DNA from 2 places in the Pseudoalteromonas sp. T1lg24 genome. Region 1 is predicted to be linked to the other one. Evidence: predicted binding sites of a transcription regulator. Region 1 holds the regulator's gene; the other holds the start of a gene.
The links. Region 1 encodes FliA, which starts transcription of late flagellar genes. Its sites were predicted from a motif close to CTAAAGNTNNNNNNNNNNNNGCCGATA; they were not measured.

Region 1 (7,544 bases):
CCTAAATACTTTTGCTGTAAATTACTCAGCTCTCCTCGCCCATCGACAAGTTCTGGCCCTTTTTCTTCATTTACAATACTAATGCCGTGCAGTTGCGAATCAACTTTTGGTTCGTTGCTCGTAAGAATGCCTTCACCAGATACGCCTTTTCCCGTACCTTTGCTAAATTGGTCTGTTGTTTTAAACACATGAGAAATTGTGTCTGACAACACTGAAAATTTTTCTTCTTCGATAATGGCCATCGCGTACATCACAACAAATAACGCAAACATTAATGTCATGTAATCGGCATAAGAAACTAGCCAGCGATGTGTGTTATCATTTTGTTCGGTTTGCTTAAAAGGCTTAAAGCGTGGCATACACGACTACCTAAACAACGACTTATTATTTTTTTCGATTAAGTACGCCGAAAGCTTTTGTTCAATGGCATTAGGCGTATCACCTTGAAGAATGCAAAACATCCCCTCAGCTAACATCTGATGATAACGGCAATGTTCATCCACTAAATAAGCCAATTTATTGGCAATTGGAATATAAAGAAGATTGGCAAAGCCAACACCGTAAATAGTAGCAACAAACGCAGTGGCAATACCCGCACCTAACATATCGGGTTGTTGAATAAAGTTCATTGCTTGAATAAGACCGAGTACGGCACCCAGAATGCCAAGAGTTGGACTATAGCCTCCCATGGCATGATACACTTGGCTTGACTCGTTAAGTGCATTGCGACGTTGCAAAATTTCGTTTTCCATGGTGTCAAAGAACTGCTGCTCGTCACTGCCGTCAACAAGCAAATTTAGGCCTTTTGATACAAAGTGATCTTTTTCATCAATAGCAAGATTTTCTAACGACAAATAGCCGTCATGACGTACTTTTGCAGCCCAACTTTTTACTTGCTCGATGCCTTTTGCAAAATCATGCTTAGGTTGGTGTTATCACCCAAGGCAGCATTTTAATGGCTGTGGTAAACTGGTATTTAGTTGCCTGCAACATTACCGCGCCAAGCGTACCACCAAACACAATTATGAATGCTGACAAATCAAACAGATTCGCCAGCACACCACCTTCAATGGTATACCCTAAGCCAATTGCTACAAACGCTATAATCGCACCAAAAACGGCTAGTTTATCCACAACCTATTTCCGTGTTGATATGTTTAGCAACGTCATCCAATGCGATGCTTTTCTCGCTTAAACCAGCACTTGCAACTGCTTGTGGCATACCGTATACAACGCAAGACGCCTCATCTTGTGCCCAAATTTTAGAGCCTGCCTGTTTTAGCATGCGTGCGCCATCTCGGCCATCAGCTCCCATACCGGTAAGTACAATTGCCAACACAGAGTCACCGTAACTTTTTGCTGCACTAGCAAAAGTGATATCAACACTTGGTTTGTAGGTGACACGAGCGCTATCATCCTCATAGATTTTTAGCTTTTGATTGCCGCTACGACCTTCAACTAGCATTTGCTTACCACCAGGTGCTAAATATGCAACGCCTGGTCTGAGCAAATCGCCGTTTTCTGCTTCCTTAACTTTGATTCGACAAAGTGAATCCAATCGCTGTGCAAATGCCGGTGTAAATGCACCAGGCATATGTTGAATCAACAAAATTGGATGAGGAAAGTTGGCTGGTAACTGCGTAAGCACTTTTTGCAGCGCAACCGGACCACCTGTAGAAGTACCAATTGCCATTAACTTATATTGTTTACCAGATGCTTTTGGTCTTTCGCTTTTAGTTGCCGCGCGCGAATCAGCCGGTGTGGAGCGAGCAGCAAAGGTTCTATCAGGCTGGCGTAACGTTGAGCTAGTGCTGCGCTCAGGTGTTGTTCTTGCCGTAGACGCTTGATTTAATGTTGCACGCTGTGGCCTAAAACCGCCTACTCGGCGACGGCCTATTTCTTTAACTTTTTGTTGAAGTACTTTCGTTGCTTCTTCTTTGTCGCGAGCAATATCTTCAAACTTTTTAGGTAAAAAGTCTAACGCGCCGGCATCAAGTGCATCAAGCGTTGCACTTGCTCCATCATGCGTTAACGAAGAGAACATTAATATTGGTGTCGGCGTTTGCTGCATTATTTGCTTTACAGCGCTAATACCGTCAAGCACAGGCATCTCAATATCCATTGTGATAACCGATGGTCGTAATTCGGCAGTTTTTTCAACCGCCTCTTTACCATTGTTAGCTGTGCCAATCACTTCAATATTGGGATCTTGACTCAAGATTTCACTCACACGACGGCGAAAAAAGCTTGAATCATCTACTACTAAAACCCTAATTGTCATTAAGTGCTCTCTTACTTTTTATTGCGACCTTGGCCTGCGTAGTGCTTTAACAAGCTTGGTACATCTAAAATTAGTGCAATGCCACCATCTGACGTAATTGTTGCGCCCGCCATACCCGGCGTACCTTGCAATAATGCATCTAATGGTTTGATTACCACTTCTTCCTGACCAATTAAGGAATCAACCACAAAGCCCATTTGTTGCGTACCTAATTGCACAATAACAACATGCCCCTGCGAACGCTTTTGTTCGCTGCGAGGGTTCCGTAACAACCATTTTTCTAGATAGAATAACGGAATCGCTTTATCACGTACGATAATCGTTAGCTGCCCATCAACTAGATTTGTTTTAGTAAGATCTAAGTGGAAAATCTCACTTACACCTGCAAGTGGTAATGCAAACGTTTGCTGACCAACTACGACCATTAAAGTAGGCAGAATAGCGAGCGTCAGTGGTACTTTAATTTCAAGTACTGTGCCTTTACCTTTTTCTGATTCGATATTCACTGTACCGTTTAATTGGGTAATTTTGGTTTTAACCACGTCCATACCCACGCCACGACCAGAAATATCAGAAATCTCTTCTTTGGTAGAGAAACCTGGCGCAAAGATTAAGTTATACGCTTCGTTGTTTGACAGTCGAGCTGCCTGGTCGGCATCTATTACACCTTTACCAATCGCTATACTTTTCAGCTTTTCTGCGTCCATACCCGCACCATCATCTTCAATGGTAAGCAAGATATGGTCACCTTCTTGTGATGCTGACAGCGTCACCGTACCGGTGCGTGGTTTGCCTGCAGCTTCACGATCGTCTGGCATTTCAATACCGTGATCCACCGAGTTACGTACAAGGTGAACTAGCGGATCTGCAAGTGCCTCAACAAGGTTTTTATCTAAATCTGTTTCTTCACCAACTAGCTGTAAATTAATTTCTTTTTTCAAGCTGCGAGCTAAGTCACGTACAACGCGAGGGAAACGGCCAAATACTTTTTTGATTGGCTGCATCCGGGTTTTCATTACCGCGCCTTGTAAGTCTGCGGTCACCACATCTAAGTTAGAAATGGCTTTACCCATACTTTCATTACTAACGTTAGCACCTAAGCTGACAAGTCGATTTCGAACCAATACCAGTTCGCCGACCATATTCATGATTTGGTCAAGGCGTTTGGTATCTACACGCACTGTCGTTTCAGCCGGTGGCGCTGCCGGTTTAGCTGGTGCTTTACTTGGTGCTGCAGCTGGTTTGGCTGCACTTGGCGCAGCAGGCTTAGCAGCTGCTGGTTTTGGTGCTGGAGCTTGTGGTTTCGCCGGCGTTGGCTTAGCCGCAGGAGGTGGTGTTGGCGCTGCCGGTTTTGCCGCTACCGCATCAGTATTAAATGATTTTTCAGCAGTGCTTGGCGCACTGCCCTTGCCATGAAGTTCATCAAGCAAGGCTTCGAATTCATCTTCGGTAATGTCTTCATCGTCGCCTGATGAAGCTGCAGGAGCTGCACTTTCTGGCGCACTCGTCTCAGACGCACCACCGAATGAACCAGCCCCATGTAATTCGTCTAGTAAGCTTTCAAATTCATCATCAGTGATTTCATCAGAGTCGCTACCTTCACTCGCTTCTGGCGCTGCATTAGAGGCTGGGCCATTACCAGAGCCGTGCAACTCATCTAACAGGCTTTCAAATTCTTCTTCTGTGATATCGTCAACGCTATCACCAGAAGATTGTGCTTCATCACTTGGCGCATCAGCATCAAATAAAATATCACCAAACGGGTCTTCTTCGACTGCTTCTGGCTCGACAATTTCTTCTGCTGGCGCTTCAGCTACCGGTGCTTCATCTGCGCTTTCAGGCTGACTAAGTCTATGTAGTTCTGCCAATAACTGCGGGTCAGCAGGATCGGGCTGAGCGCGATTTTGAATGTGAGCAAACATTTCATTGATGGTATCAAGTGCCTGTAAAATCACATCCATTAATTCAGGAGTAACCCTGCGTTGGCCTTGTCGTAAAACATCGAAAATATTTTCTGCGCCGTGACATGCATCGACTAGCTCTGTCATAGACAAGAAGCCAGCGCCCCCTTTTACGGTATGAAACCCTCTAAATATCGCATTCAGTAAATCAGCATCTTCTGGATTATTTTCCAGTTCAACTAACTGTTCTGAGAGCAACTCTAAGATTTCACCGGCTTCGACTAAAAAGTCTTGTAAAATATCTTCATCGACATCAAAGCTCATGCATTTTTCTCCGATTAGAAGCCCAAACTAGACAGCAGATCGTCTACTTCATCTTGACCTGAAACCACATCTTCACGTGATTCAGCATTTATAATTGGACCTTCAGCTACTTGGTCTAATTCACCATCAGCAACCATTTGTTGTTCTTGTTGTATTGTCGTTTCAGGCGATTCATCATGTTCTACAGGTGTGCCAAACACGGTTAACATATGAATCAGGCTATCCTCGACTTCGCGGACAAGCTCGATTACGCGTCGAATAACTTGACCTGTGAGGTCCTGATAACCCTGGGCCATGAGCACTTCTGTCATTAATGCATTTAATTTATCAGAATTTGTTTTTGCTTCGTCCATAAAGCCGTTTAGCTCATGACATAACACTTTAAACTCACCAACTTTAAGATCTCGCGACATTAATTTGTCCCATTTGGGCTTAATATTGTTGAGACCTGTTTGCAAGTTATCGGCAATAGGCAGCGATGCTTCAACGGCGTCCATCGTTGTATTCGCAGCTTGCTCTGTCATTTCCATAACATAATTGAGACGTTCTTTTGCGTCAGGAATAGACTCAGTTGTTAACGCCGATAAAGTGGTATCAAGTTGAAAATTTTTCAATGAATCATGCAGTTGACGAGTTAGTTTGCCTACCTCACCAAATAATTCATCTTGCTCAATTGCCGTAACTTGCTTTAGCAGCTCTTGCGCTTGTTGTTGCTCATCGTTTTCAAGAAACGCAACTAGCTGCTTAGCTTGTTCTAAGGTAATTTGAGGCGCAGCACTTGCTGACATAAACCTCTCCTTCCCGTTAGCCTAAACGCTCAAAAACTTTATCAAGCTTTGTTTTAAGCGTTGCTGCTGTAAATGGTTTAACGATATAACCGTTTACACCTGCTTGCGCTGCAGCAATGATCTGCTCTTTTTTGGCTTCCGCAGTTACCATTAGTACCGGTATGTGTTTTAGACTGTCATCCGCGCGAATCGCGCGCAGCAAATCTATACCTTGCATACCTGGCATATTCCAATCCGTAACTACAAAGTCAAACTCTTGGTTTTGCAGCATTGGTAGCGCAGTGCTACCGTCGTCTGCTTCTTGCACGTTTGTGAAACCAAGATCTCTTAACAGGTTTTTAATGATTCTTCTCATCGTTGAAAAGTCGTCAACTACAAGAATTTTCATGTTTTTATCCAAAATATCCTCCAGTGAGGTATGCACCTAATTGTTTACTTACTACTTTTATTCTATATCCAGTCATGGACTTTTGCTTTAAGGCGCACCATGGCCTGACTATGTATTTGGCTCACTCTTGATTCACTCACTTCAAGAATTAGCCCAATTTCTTTTAAATTCATTTCATCATTGTAGTAAAGTGACAGCACTAACGCTTCTCTTTCTGGCAAAGTTTGTATTGCCTCTACTAACGCTTTATTAAATTTATCCTGTTGAATATCAACTAATGGATTTTGTTCTTTATTGCCGAGCCCTGCGTCGATGACATCTTCATCAACACCGAGATCTTCAATGCCGATAATTTTACCATTGCTTATATCCCTTAGAATATGATGGTACTCATCTAACGTAATATCAAGTTTTTCAGCTACTTCACTGTCTTTTGGTTCACGTCCGAGTGATGATTCTAGCTGATTGATGACTGCGGCGACTTCACGGGCGTTTTTATGTACTGAGCGAGGTACCCAGTCTCCTTTACGCGTTTCATCAATTATTGCACCGCGAATCCGAATACCCGCATAGGTTTCAAAGCTCGCACCTTTACTGCCATCAAAGTTCTTAGCAGCCTCAATGAGTCCTATCATGCCCGCCTGAATGAGGTCTTCGACAATAACGCTCGCCGGCAGACGCGCTAAAATATGGTAGGCAATGCGTTTAACCAACGGCGTATGCTGTTCGACAAGTTGCGATAATTGATTTTGATTAGCATAGGCAGCGGTTCTTTTCATAGGCGTTCCTAATTACTAACCAGTTTCTCAATGAAAAACTCTAGGTGTCCTGACGGCTGATTTGGAATTGGCCAGCTCGCCGCTTTAGTTGCAAGTGCTTTGAACGCAATTGCTGCAGGCGATTTTGGAAATACGTCAACAATGGTTTTTTGTTTACGAATCGCTTTTCGAATATTTTCATCAAATGGAACTGTTGCGACTAGCTCAAGCGATACATCTAAAAAGCGGTCAGTTACTTTTGATAATTTTGCGAAAAGCTCTTGGCCTTCTTTTAAGCTGCGTACCATGTTCGCAACTATTTTAAATTTGTACACACCGTGCTCACGGCTTAACACTTTAATCAGTGCGTAAGCATCGGTTATTGATGTTGGTTCATCACACACAACAACAAGCACATCTTGTGAAGCGCGAGAGAAACTAAGCACCATATCTGAAATACCGGCCGCAGTGTCAACGACTAGTACATCATAGTGTGAGTCTAATTCGCCAAAAGCGCGAATTAGGCCAGCGTGTTCAGATGGTGTTAATTCCACCATGTTTTGAGAGCCAGATGTCGCAGGTACAATTTTCATACCATACGGCCCTTCAACTAAGATATCTTCGAGGTCACATTCACCTGAAAGCACGTGAGAAAGGTTACGCTCTACACGCAAACCCAGCATTACATCACAGTTTGCTAAACCCAAATCGGCATCGAGTACCAGTACTTTTTGGCCTTGCTGAGCCATGGCGATTGCCATGTTTAGAGAGACATTGGTTTTACCAACTCCCCCTTTACCTCCAGTTACCGCAATTACTTTTACAGCCTTGTTGTTGTTTTTCATTTTCCGCAGGCCACTAGCTTGATCTAATTCTGGGTTAATCATACATTCCTACTGCTTGATGCGCCATGCTTGATGCACGTCTTGCTTGCGCGTTTGTTCGTTTTGCATACAACTGCTGAGCTTTGCTGACCAATTTTTCCGCATTTGCCACACGAATGTCCTCTGGTACACGCTGCCCATTGGTAAGATAGCCTATTGGCAGACGATTTTGAATGGCTACACTGATAATTTCACCTAAACTTAGACATTCATCAAGTTT
Region 2 (7,544 bases), on a different contig from region 1:
AGCCATGTTAGCTAAACTATTTGATGCATTACCAAGTCATGCGCGGGTTATTTTATTAGGTGATAAAGACCAATTATCATCGGTTGATACGGGTAATGTACTGTCAGATTTATGTCGCCCATTAACGTTAGGTGTCGATCATAATTACACACCAGAGACGGCAAAAGCCCTTGCGCAGCTACTTAATATGCCAATGAATGCGGCAAAACCAACCTCTTATGAGCTCAATGATAACCTTGCTTATTTGCAAGTTAGCCACCGTTTTAAAACCGACAGCGGCATAGGGCGATTGGCAAAAGCGGTTAATAGCAATGATTTGAATGCCCTGAATGAGGTATATCACTCAAACAGCGCAGATTTGATGTTTAGTTCGCTTGAAACTGATTTTAAGGGATTTATTGACCGCGCAGCCGGCCACTACAGTGTTTACCTTAAAGCAATACGCAATGGCGATAGCATTCGCGATGTTCATTTAGCGTTTGCAAACTACCAAATCCTGTGTGCAACGCGTGTTGGGCCGTATGGTACCAACGAGCTCAATATGAAAATCGAAAAACAGCTTGGCCAGCAGCAGTTAATTAAACGCACCGGTAATTTTTATATTGGTATGCCAATTATGATCAATGAAAACAATTACCAGCTCAATTTATTTAACGGTGATATTGGCATTATCATCGAAGACGAAAACGGTCGATTAATGGCGAGCTTTATTGACGATCAAGGTGCTGAACGCGTGATTTCAACAACTCGTTTACCACAATTCGATACTGTTTATGCAATGACAATTCATAAATCGCAAGGCTCTGAATTTAAACATGTTGCTATGTTACTACCGGTTAATTCACCGGTACTTAATCGACAGTTGGTATACACCGGCATTACGCGTGCGAAAGAATCGTTTGAATTGGTATCGTTAGCGGGAGGCTTAGAGCGCGCCATGGCACGCACCGTATCGCGATACTCTGGTCTGTATGCGCGTTTTCAACGTAATGAACGCTAGATAGAAAAAGCGCACAAAAGATAACTAGGCTTTAACTCGAACTGGCGACTTATGATCTAACTTTTTTGATAGTAAGTCGCTAACAGCAAGGTTAGCGGTAAATATCGTTTAAAGTTTTATCTGATAGGTCGATAGCAAGTTAGGAGCGAGGGTAAAAAGGAACGCGAAGGCACATTAAAACTTGGTAACGATTATGCATAATCTAACTAAGTGTGCCAAACAGGTATGTTGGTATAACACCGATACTACTATGGGGGTTCTATTATGATTAGTCGTGAATATTGTAAAGCATTAGAGTTAAAAGTTTTTAAAACGTCTAAACAGGTACGCAGTTTAAAAGGGCAATTGTTCTTTTTTCGATTACTTTCAATGGTATTCATGATGTTGTTTATTATTGGCAACATTAATTAGCAAAACGAATATGACATTAATACTCGGGTTAATGGTTTGAGTTTTCGTTAAGGGTGTTCACGCTAACGCGTCATTTTCTTAACGAAAACTACCACAAACAGGGCTAGAGAGAAGCTACCGCAAAAAGCTTCGACAGCGGCAATAAATCGGGAATAGCCAAGAGGCGTTATGTCACCGTATCCTAAGGTTGTAAAGGTCACTACACTAAAGTAGAGGCTGTTAACCAGCGCCATTAAATTTTCTTGCGTGTTTTGCGTTGAACTGAACTGAATTGTGTCGCCATTAAAGCTTACGCCAAACGTAAAGTAACCAAGTGCGCAAAGCAGAATCAGCATCATCGAAAAGAAAATAACGTTTACAGGGCGCTCGCCATAGCCGCACAAGATATCGAAAAACTTAGAGGCAATGCGATGTCTTGAAAATTTGGGATATTGATGCCTGCGCATAATCAGTACTTTGTGATTAAATTTGCCTGATAGCTCTAACAGTCCTTGATTCTCTGCGGCATTTCGAAGATCGCGATAGATCTCTTCAGATTGTTCAAAATAATCTAGTGCTATGTCACTGTCGTTTTGTTTTTCAGCTTTTCGCGCAAGATTTTCTTGCAATAAGGTGTTGCCCAACTTCATATTATCGATACGTGCGCCGACTAGTTTGATGCCAAGCAGGTTTGTTCCCTCTAATTTGGCGCAATGCAAATTGGCGTCACGTAAATCGGCTTTCATCAGTGAGGCATCACGAATACAGGTATTGTAAAGATGCGCGTTTTGCATATTTGCGCGATAAAAGTTGCTGTACGATAGGTCGAAATCTTCACCGTGGTGATTGACTAGGTTAAGCCCGGTAAGGTCAGCTCGTTTTAGCTGTAAGCCTTTTAATAAACCGCCGCGTTTGGCATAGCGCTCTAATTTTTCTGTTAACGCTAAGCCACTTTTATCGTATTTTTGATCGTGCCAAAAACAATAGCCGCCACCCATATCAAGCTCACGACATTGCTCGTTTTCAGGCGATACATATTTACATTTTGGTGCATTGCTCATAAATCAAAAATATCAGATATTGAATTCTTTAAGCCTAGCACTTAGCTAAGGTTTTGCTAATTTGATTGTGAATAAAGTTTAGCTAACTTGTTGTATTCAAACTTAAGATCTTCAAGTCGTTTAGCATGTTGACGAGGTAGTGCCATGCCTTCAACCAAGCGGAAATTACTGCGACATTTTTCCAAAATAACATCGGCTGCTTGATTTGCACGAGGCAAAAGCTGTAATAGGGCTTGCAGTAAGTTAAGTGCGCTCCCCGTATTCATAGGTGCGTATTTAAGTGCCATTTCAAATTGCTCAATAGCGTTTTGAAAATCGCCTTGTTTATACAGCTCAATGCCACGGACATTATGCTGCTCAAACTCGGTCTGATGATTTGCAAGCGACTCGTTACGCTCTTGTAATTGTTTAAGGGTTTGCCCATCGCATTCGTTCAGCCCTTTGTACTTTTCAAGCTGCGCGTTGGCATCGTCGAATTCACCTAAATCAAACAGTGCCATAACAGAATCAGGCAATACCGAGCTACTTAATGATTGTTCAGCAATATAAGGCGCTATCATTTTTTTCGCATCTAAAAAGTCGCCTTCACTGACACTTAATCGCGCTTCGCAAAAAGTATTAAACTCTTTAAACAATGCATGTTGCTCCGTAACGGTAGGGTCGTTTTGTGCTTGACGTAAACTCCCTTTAATTTGATTACTTAGGTCAGCTTTTTCTTCTTTTGAGTTAGCCAAATGGAGTTGGCTGAACATGGCACGAATGTAGTTAAACTGATAATCAATATGGGCAAATGCGGTGCCTTTAGACATGGCAAGTAGGGTGCCGTGTGCTTTAATAAGCGCCTCAAGATCGTTGTTAGCTTGTGCGATTTCAGCGAAGGTTTTTTGCCTTGCAAATGAATGCGGTGAAATATTACAACTTTGTTCGATAAGGAAAAGTGATTCTTTCCCTTGATCAATATGGTTTAAACATAAGGCTTTAATGTCTAAGGCGTCGATATTAAAGCGGTTTTGCCCGAGTAATTCGTCACAAATACGAATTGCTTTGTCGTATTGCGCCAAAAACATGCAAGTTTGCGCCATATAAGTTAGCGCCCAAGTGGGCCGTGCTGTTGCTAAAATATTACCAAGTAATTCAAAGGCATTTTGGTATTGCCCTAAATCAAAGTAGATCTGACAGACACGTTTATAACAAAATTGGGCATTACGCGGCCTATCTTTGGCTATTTTTAAGTAAATTTGCACTGCGGCTTCTAGTTGACCGTCTTCGATTGCCTGATTCGCGTCAAAAAATAACTTCTTTTTATTGGAGAGCTTACTTAAGCGTGTTTTTAACATACCACTTGAAAACGGCTTAATTAAATAATCGTCAGGCTCAATTTCAAGTACCGACAAAACAACTGAGCGAGTACTTTCCCCTGTAACTAAAATGGAAATACTGTGGCGAGATAATTTGTTTAAATACTTAAGCTCTTCTAAAAACTGTTTACCATTTCGGCCTTGTCCAAGGTTATAATCGATAAACACAATATCAACAGAATCTTTGTCAATTTTATTAAGCGCGGCTTCGCCGGAATCGTAAAATGAGACATTATTGGCACCCAGTTGTATCAACATACCTTTAAGCAGTTGTTGGAACGATTTCTGGTCATCAATAATTAAAATGGACTTATCTTTGAGTGGATTTTCGCTGTTTTGACTCATTTATATACAGATTAGCGCTAGATTCTTATAACTATAGCAAGTTAACCACAATAGAAAATAATGTCGATCAAATATCAGTTAAAACGCAGTAAAAATCGTAAAACACTCGCCATAAAAATTAAAGCAAAAGAAGTGTTTGTTTATGCCCCTATGCATTTAAAACACGACTTTATTGAACAATGGTTAATGCAAAAACAAGATTGGATTAATAAACACTTAGAAAAGCAGATTAAACGTGTTGATGCAGCGTCGGTATTAACGCAAAAGACTTTCACTATTTTAGGTGAAGAGGTTAATTTAGCATTTGTTGAAGGGCAGGTAAAAAGTAACGTTGAATTAGTTGACGGGGTACTGTCTATTAATACATCGCGACGGGTAAAAAATGTAAGTGATAAGCAGCTGGCGTTAATCGCTGATTTTGCAAAAAGTAAACTTACTGATTATTGCAGCGCTAATGCGCAGCGATTGGCAACGCAAATCAAGAAGTCATTTCACAGTGTAAGTATTAAACATGTGCGCAGTCGTTGGGGCGCATGTGATTCGAAACGACGATTACAATTTAATTTGCAGCTAGTAAGTGCGCCATTATGGGTAATTGAATATGTTGTTGCACATGAGGTAGCGCATTTAAAAGTGATGGATCATAGCCGTAGGTTTTGGCAAACGGTTGAGAGCATCTATCCAGATTATCGAAAAGCTGAAAGCTGGCTTAAAGAAAACGGATATAAATTGGATATATTTAAGCTTGAATAGATTTAGATGAGCTTCAGAGAGAAAGTGGTGGAGGGGGACGGATTCGAACCATCGAAGGCAATGCCGTCAGATTTACAGTCTGATCCCTTTGGCCGCTCGGGAACCCCTCCACTGAAGTAGGCGCAATATTAGTGAAGCTTTATCTTACTGTAAAGCACTTTTTATAAAAAAGTGGCCAACCGCTCAAAATGCAATCATAACAGCTAAATTTCATACAAAACCACTCAAAGTAACCGCCAAAAGAACTTTTGTTATTCATATTTGATGTTCGTGACACATAGGGACACAAGTTAATTTGTTTGTTTGGAAAAGAATAATTTATGTTAGGCAGTGACGCTCGATTATTTGTTAACGTAATCAAGCGCTAAATTACGTGCTGTGAATACACGCATTTTTGATAACGAGTAGGTCAGTGTATTTTGCGTGTTGAAATTTAAATTATACGTGTGTAATTAATCGCTAAGTGAATATCAATAAGCTAAATTAGTTGACTTAGCACCAGATAGCATTTCACTTTTTGGAATTTGGAATTTGGAATTTGGAATTTGGAATTTGGAATTTGGAATTTGGAATTTGGAATTTGGAATTTGGAATTTGGAATTTGGAATGAAAGAGAAGTGGTGGAGGGGGACGGATTCGAACCATCGAAGGCAATGCCGTCAGATTTACAGTCTGATCCCTTTGGCCGCTCGGGAACCCCTCCACGAGAACGAGGCGAATATTAACAAACTAAAAAATTAAGTAAAGGTTTAAGCTAAAGTTTTTTTGAATTTTGTCGATAACAGCTTTGTTATTAATCAGATTGACTATTAAAGATGCAAATCGAACAAATCATCACACATGAAGCGCAACTTGGAGAGCAACTTTCTCACAGTGTTAAAGAGCAGCGCCATTCTGATTTTGCACTTTTACTTTCTTTATTAAGCAATGATGCGACGGAGTTTTCGCAATTTCAGCTAATAAAAAGCGAAAAGTCACCGACTGTTGATCCGGTTCTTTCATACGCTAAGGTCGCAGCAGGCCCGAAAAAGCCATTAGCAAGTGAACCGTTTAACGGCTTGCTTGGCGAACACAATCGTACATTGTTAGAAAACCAAGGATTAATCGCGATTCAATTTAATGAATGTTTAAAGCCTGAACCTTTCACTTGTAAGAATGATAAAAACTACATTCCGCCCCTAGTTGTTGATAATTGCCCGCCTGCGGTGCAAAAGAAGTTGCACAGTGCTAAACAAGTGGGGCTTAAGAATAACGAAATGGATATCGACAATTTCTATCAAAGTATTGAAAAGAGCCAAGAGTACAGCTTCGCTTCTGTCGCTTAGTAAAGCTGGCCGTAGCGGTTCAAAGGGCTCTTTTGTTAAATACTTACTGAATCTTTCGTAACGTTAATCTTTGTATAAATAGCGGCAGTTAATAGCGTGCTTGCCATTAAATATATATTTGACGGGTTTATGTCTTTTTTCAAAATGCGTTACGTGATTGGTCGTTGGTCGGGGAGTGGCTTATTTTGTGGGCTAAATACTTTGCTTTTCGTTCGTAATTTAACCAAAAGGAAAAGTTAAGCGGAAAAAATTGCATAAAAAGCTTATCGCGAAACTCAATTATTATCATCCAGTTGCATTATCTGAATATATCTAAAAGAATGGGTATTTTGGTATTTGTAGATGGGTTTTGAGAAATAGGGGGCGCTATCTAATTGGGCCACCCTATTAAAACTTTCAGTCAACGTCTTAATTTTGGTGATAGGCTAAGATAATGTTGCTTAGGCTAAGACTATATACATTTAAAAAGTGATTAAGACCTACTTAGTTACCATGACACTTTTTAAACTTTTTACCACTACCACATGGACAGGTATCGTTTCTGCCTAGCTTAGTTTCGTTATGAGGGGTAAGGGTGCCATCTAAATAGCGCCATTGATCTTCTTCAATAATAAAGTTTGATACTTCTTCTAGCTGGCAGTAGTAGCCGTCGCAAATATACTCTGCTTTAAAATGCACTTGGGCTGAATCGCCTTGCTCATTAAAACTATTCACCGTAAGTTTTATGAAATCAGCAAGTTCAGCAAATAACTTTATTTCTCTAACACTGTTTTCGGCACGTTTAGCTAGTGCATAGGTGTTATGAATATATTCACTGTTATTTACACAGTATGCAGAATAGCGAGAGCGCATTAGCTGCTCTGCATTATCTGCTTTTTTTTCACCATTGATGATGGGTGCACAACATTGCTCAAATGTTTGTGCTGTTCCACAGTAACACATAAATAGATTTCGTTTTTCAAAACCAGCATTTTAGCAGAGAGTAGGGTTTGCCGTCACACCTTTGCTAGCTGCAAAGTGGTAAAAATAGCCATTAAACTCTGTTTGGTTTGCATAGAGTGAACTAAGCGTTACTTCATCAAGCATATTTGTCCACGATACAACTGCACCAAAATTGCCATTTTTTAGCGCCGAATTAACCACGTATTCAATATTAATAAGATGGCGCTGGCGAATAATAAGCAGTTTGCTGTGGTCGATAGATAAACTTTCTAACAGGGTTTTACTTGGTACTGCATCGGGTGCAAGCAGCAATGTCCATTTATTTTCGCAGGTATGCTTTTGCAGTATTTCAATAAGTGCCAATGTTTCT

Region 2: the regulator FliA is predicted to act here: its motif matches at 5,662-5,688, upstream of C2M30_RS09895 (VC2046/SO_2500 family protein).

What each region holds. Positions count from the first base shown of each region.
Region 1 covers NZ_PQCB01000006.1:106,522-114,065, forward strand. The annotation lists gene C2M30_RS03440 (flagellar motor protein MotB) at 1-359, opposite strand, end outside; partial or broken gene C2M30_RS03445 (flagellar motor protein) at 366-1,134, opposite strand; gene C2M30_RS03450 (protein-glutamate methylesterase/protein-glutamine glutaminase) at 1,127-2,281, opposite strand; gene C2M30_RS03455 (chemotaxis protein CheA) at 2,293-4,506, opposite strand; gene C2M30_RS03460 (protein phosphatase CheZ) at 4,521-5,294, opposite strand; gene cheY (chemotaxis response regulator CheY) at 5,311-5,694, opposite strand; gene C2M30_RS03470 (RNA polymerase sigma factor FliA) at 5,745-6,461, opposite strand; gene C2M30_RS03475 (MinD/ParA family ATP-binding protein) at 6,470-7,327, opposite strand; gene flhF (flagellar biosynthesis protein FlhF) at 7,320-7,544, opposite strand, start outside.
Region 2 covers NZ_PQCB01000016.1:540,149-547,692, reverse strand. The annotation lists gene recD (exodeoxyribonuclease V subunit alpha) at 1-1,000, shown strand, start outside; gene C2M30_RS09925 (pentapeptide repeat-containing protein) at 1,474-2,451, opposite strand; gene C2M30_RS09920 (response regulator) at 2,508-4,154, opposite strand; gene C2M30_RS09915 (M48 family metallopeptidase) at 4,215-4,907, shown strand; tRNA gene C2M30_RS09910 (tRNA-Tyr) at 4,933-5,017, opposite strand; tRNA gene C2M30_RS09900 (tRNA-Tyr) at 5,526-5,610, opposite strand; gene C2M30_RS09895 (VC2046/SO_2500 family protein) at 5,723-6,232, shown strand; gene C2M30_RS09890 (YchJ family protein) at 6,716-7,174, opposite strand; gene C2M30_RS09885 (SulA-like leucine-rich domain-containing protein) at 7,205-7,544, opposite strand, start outside.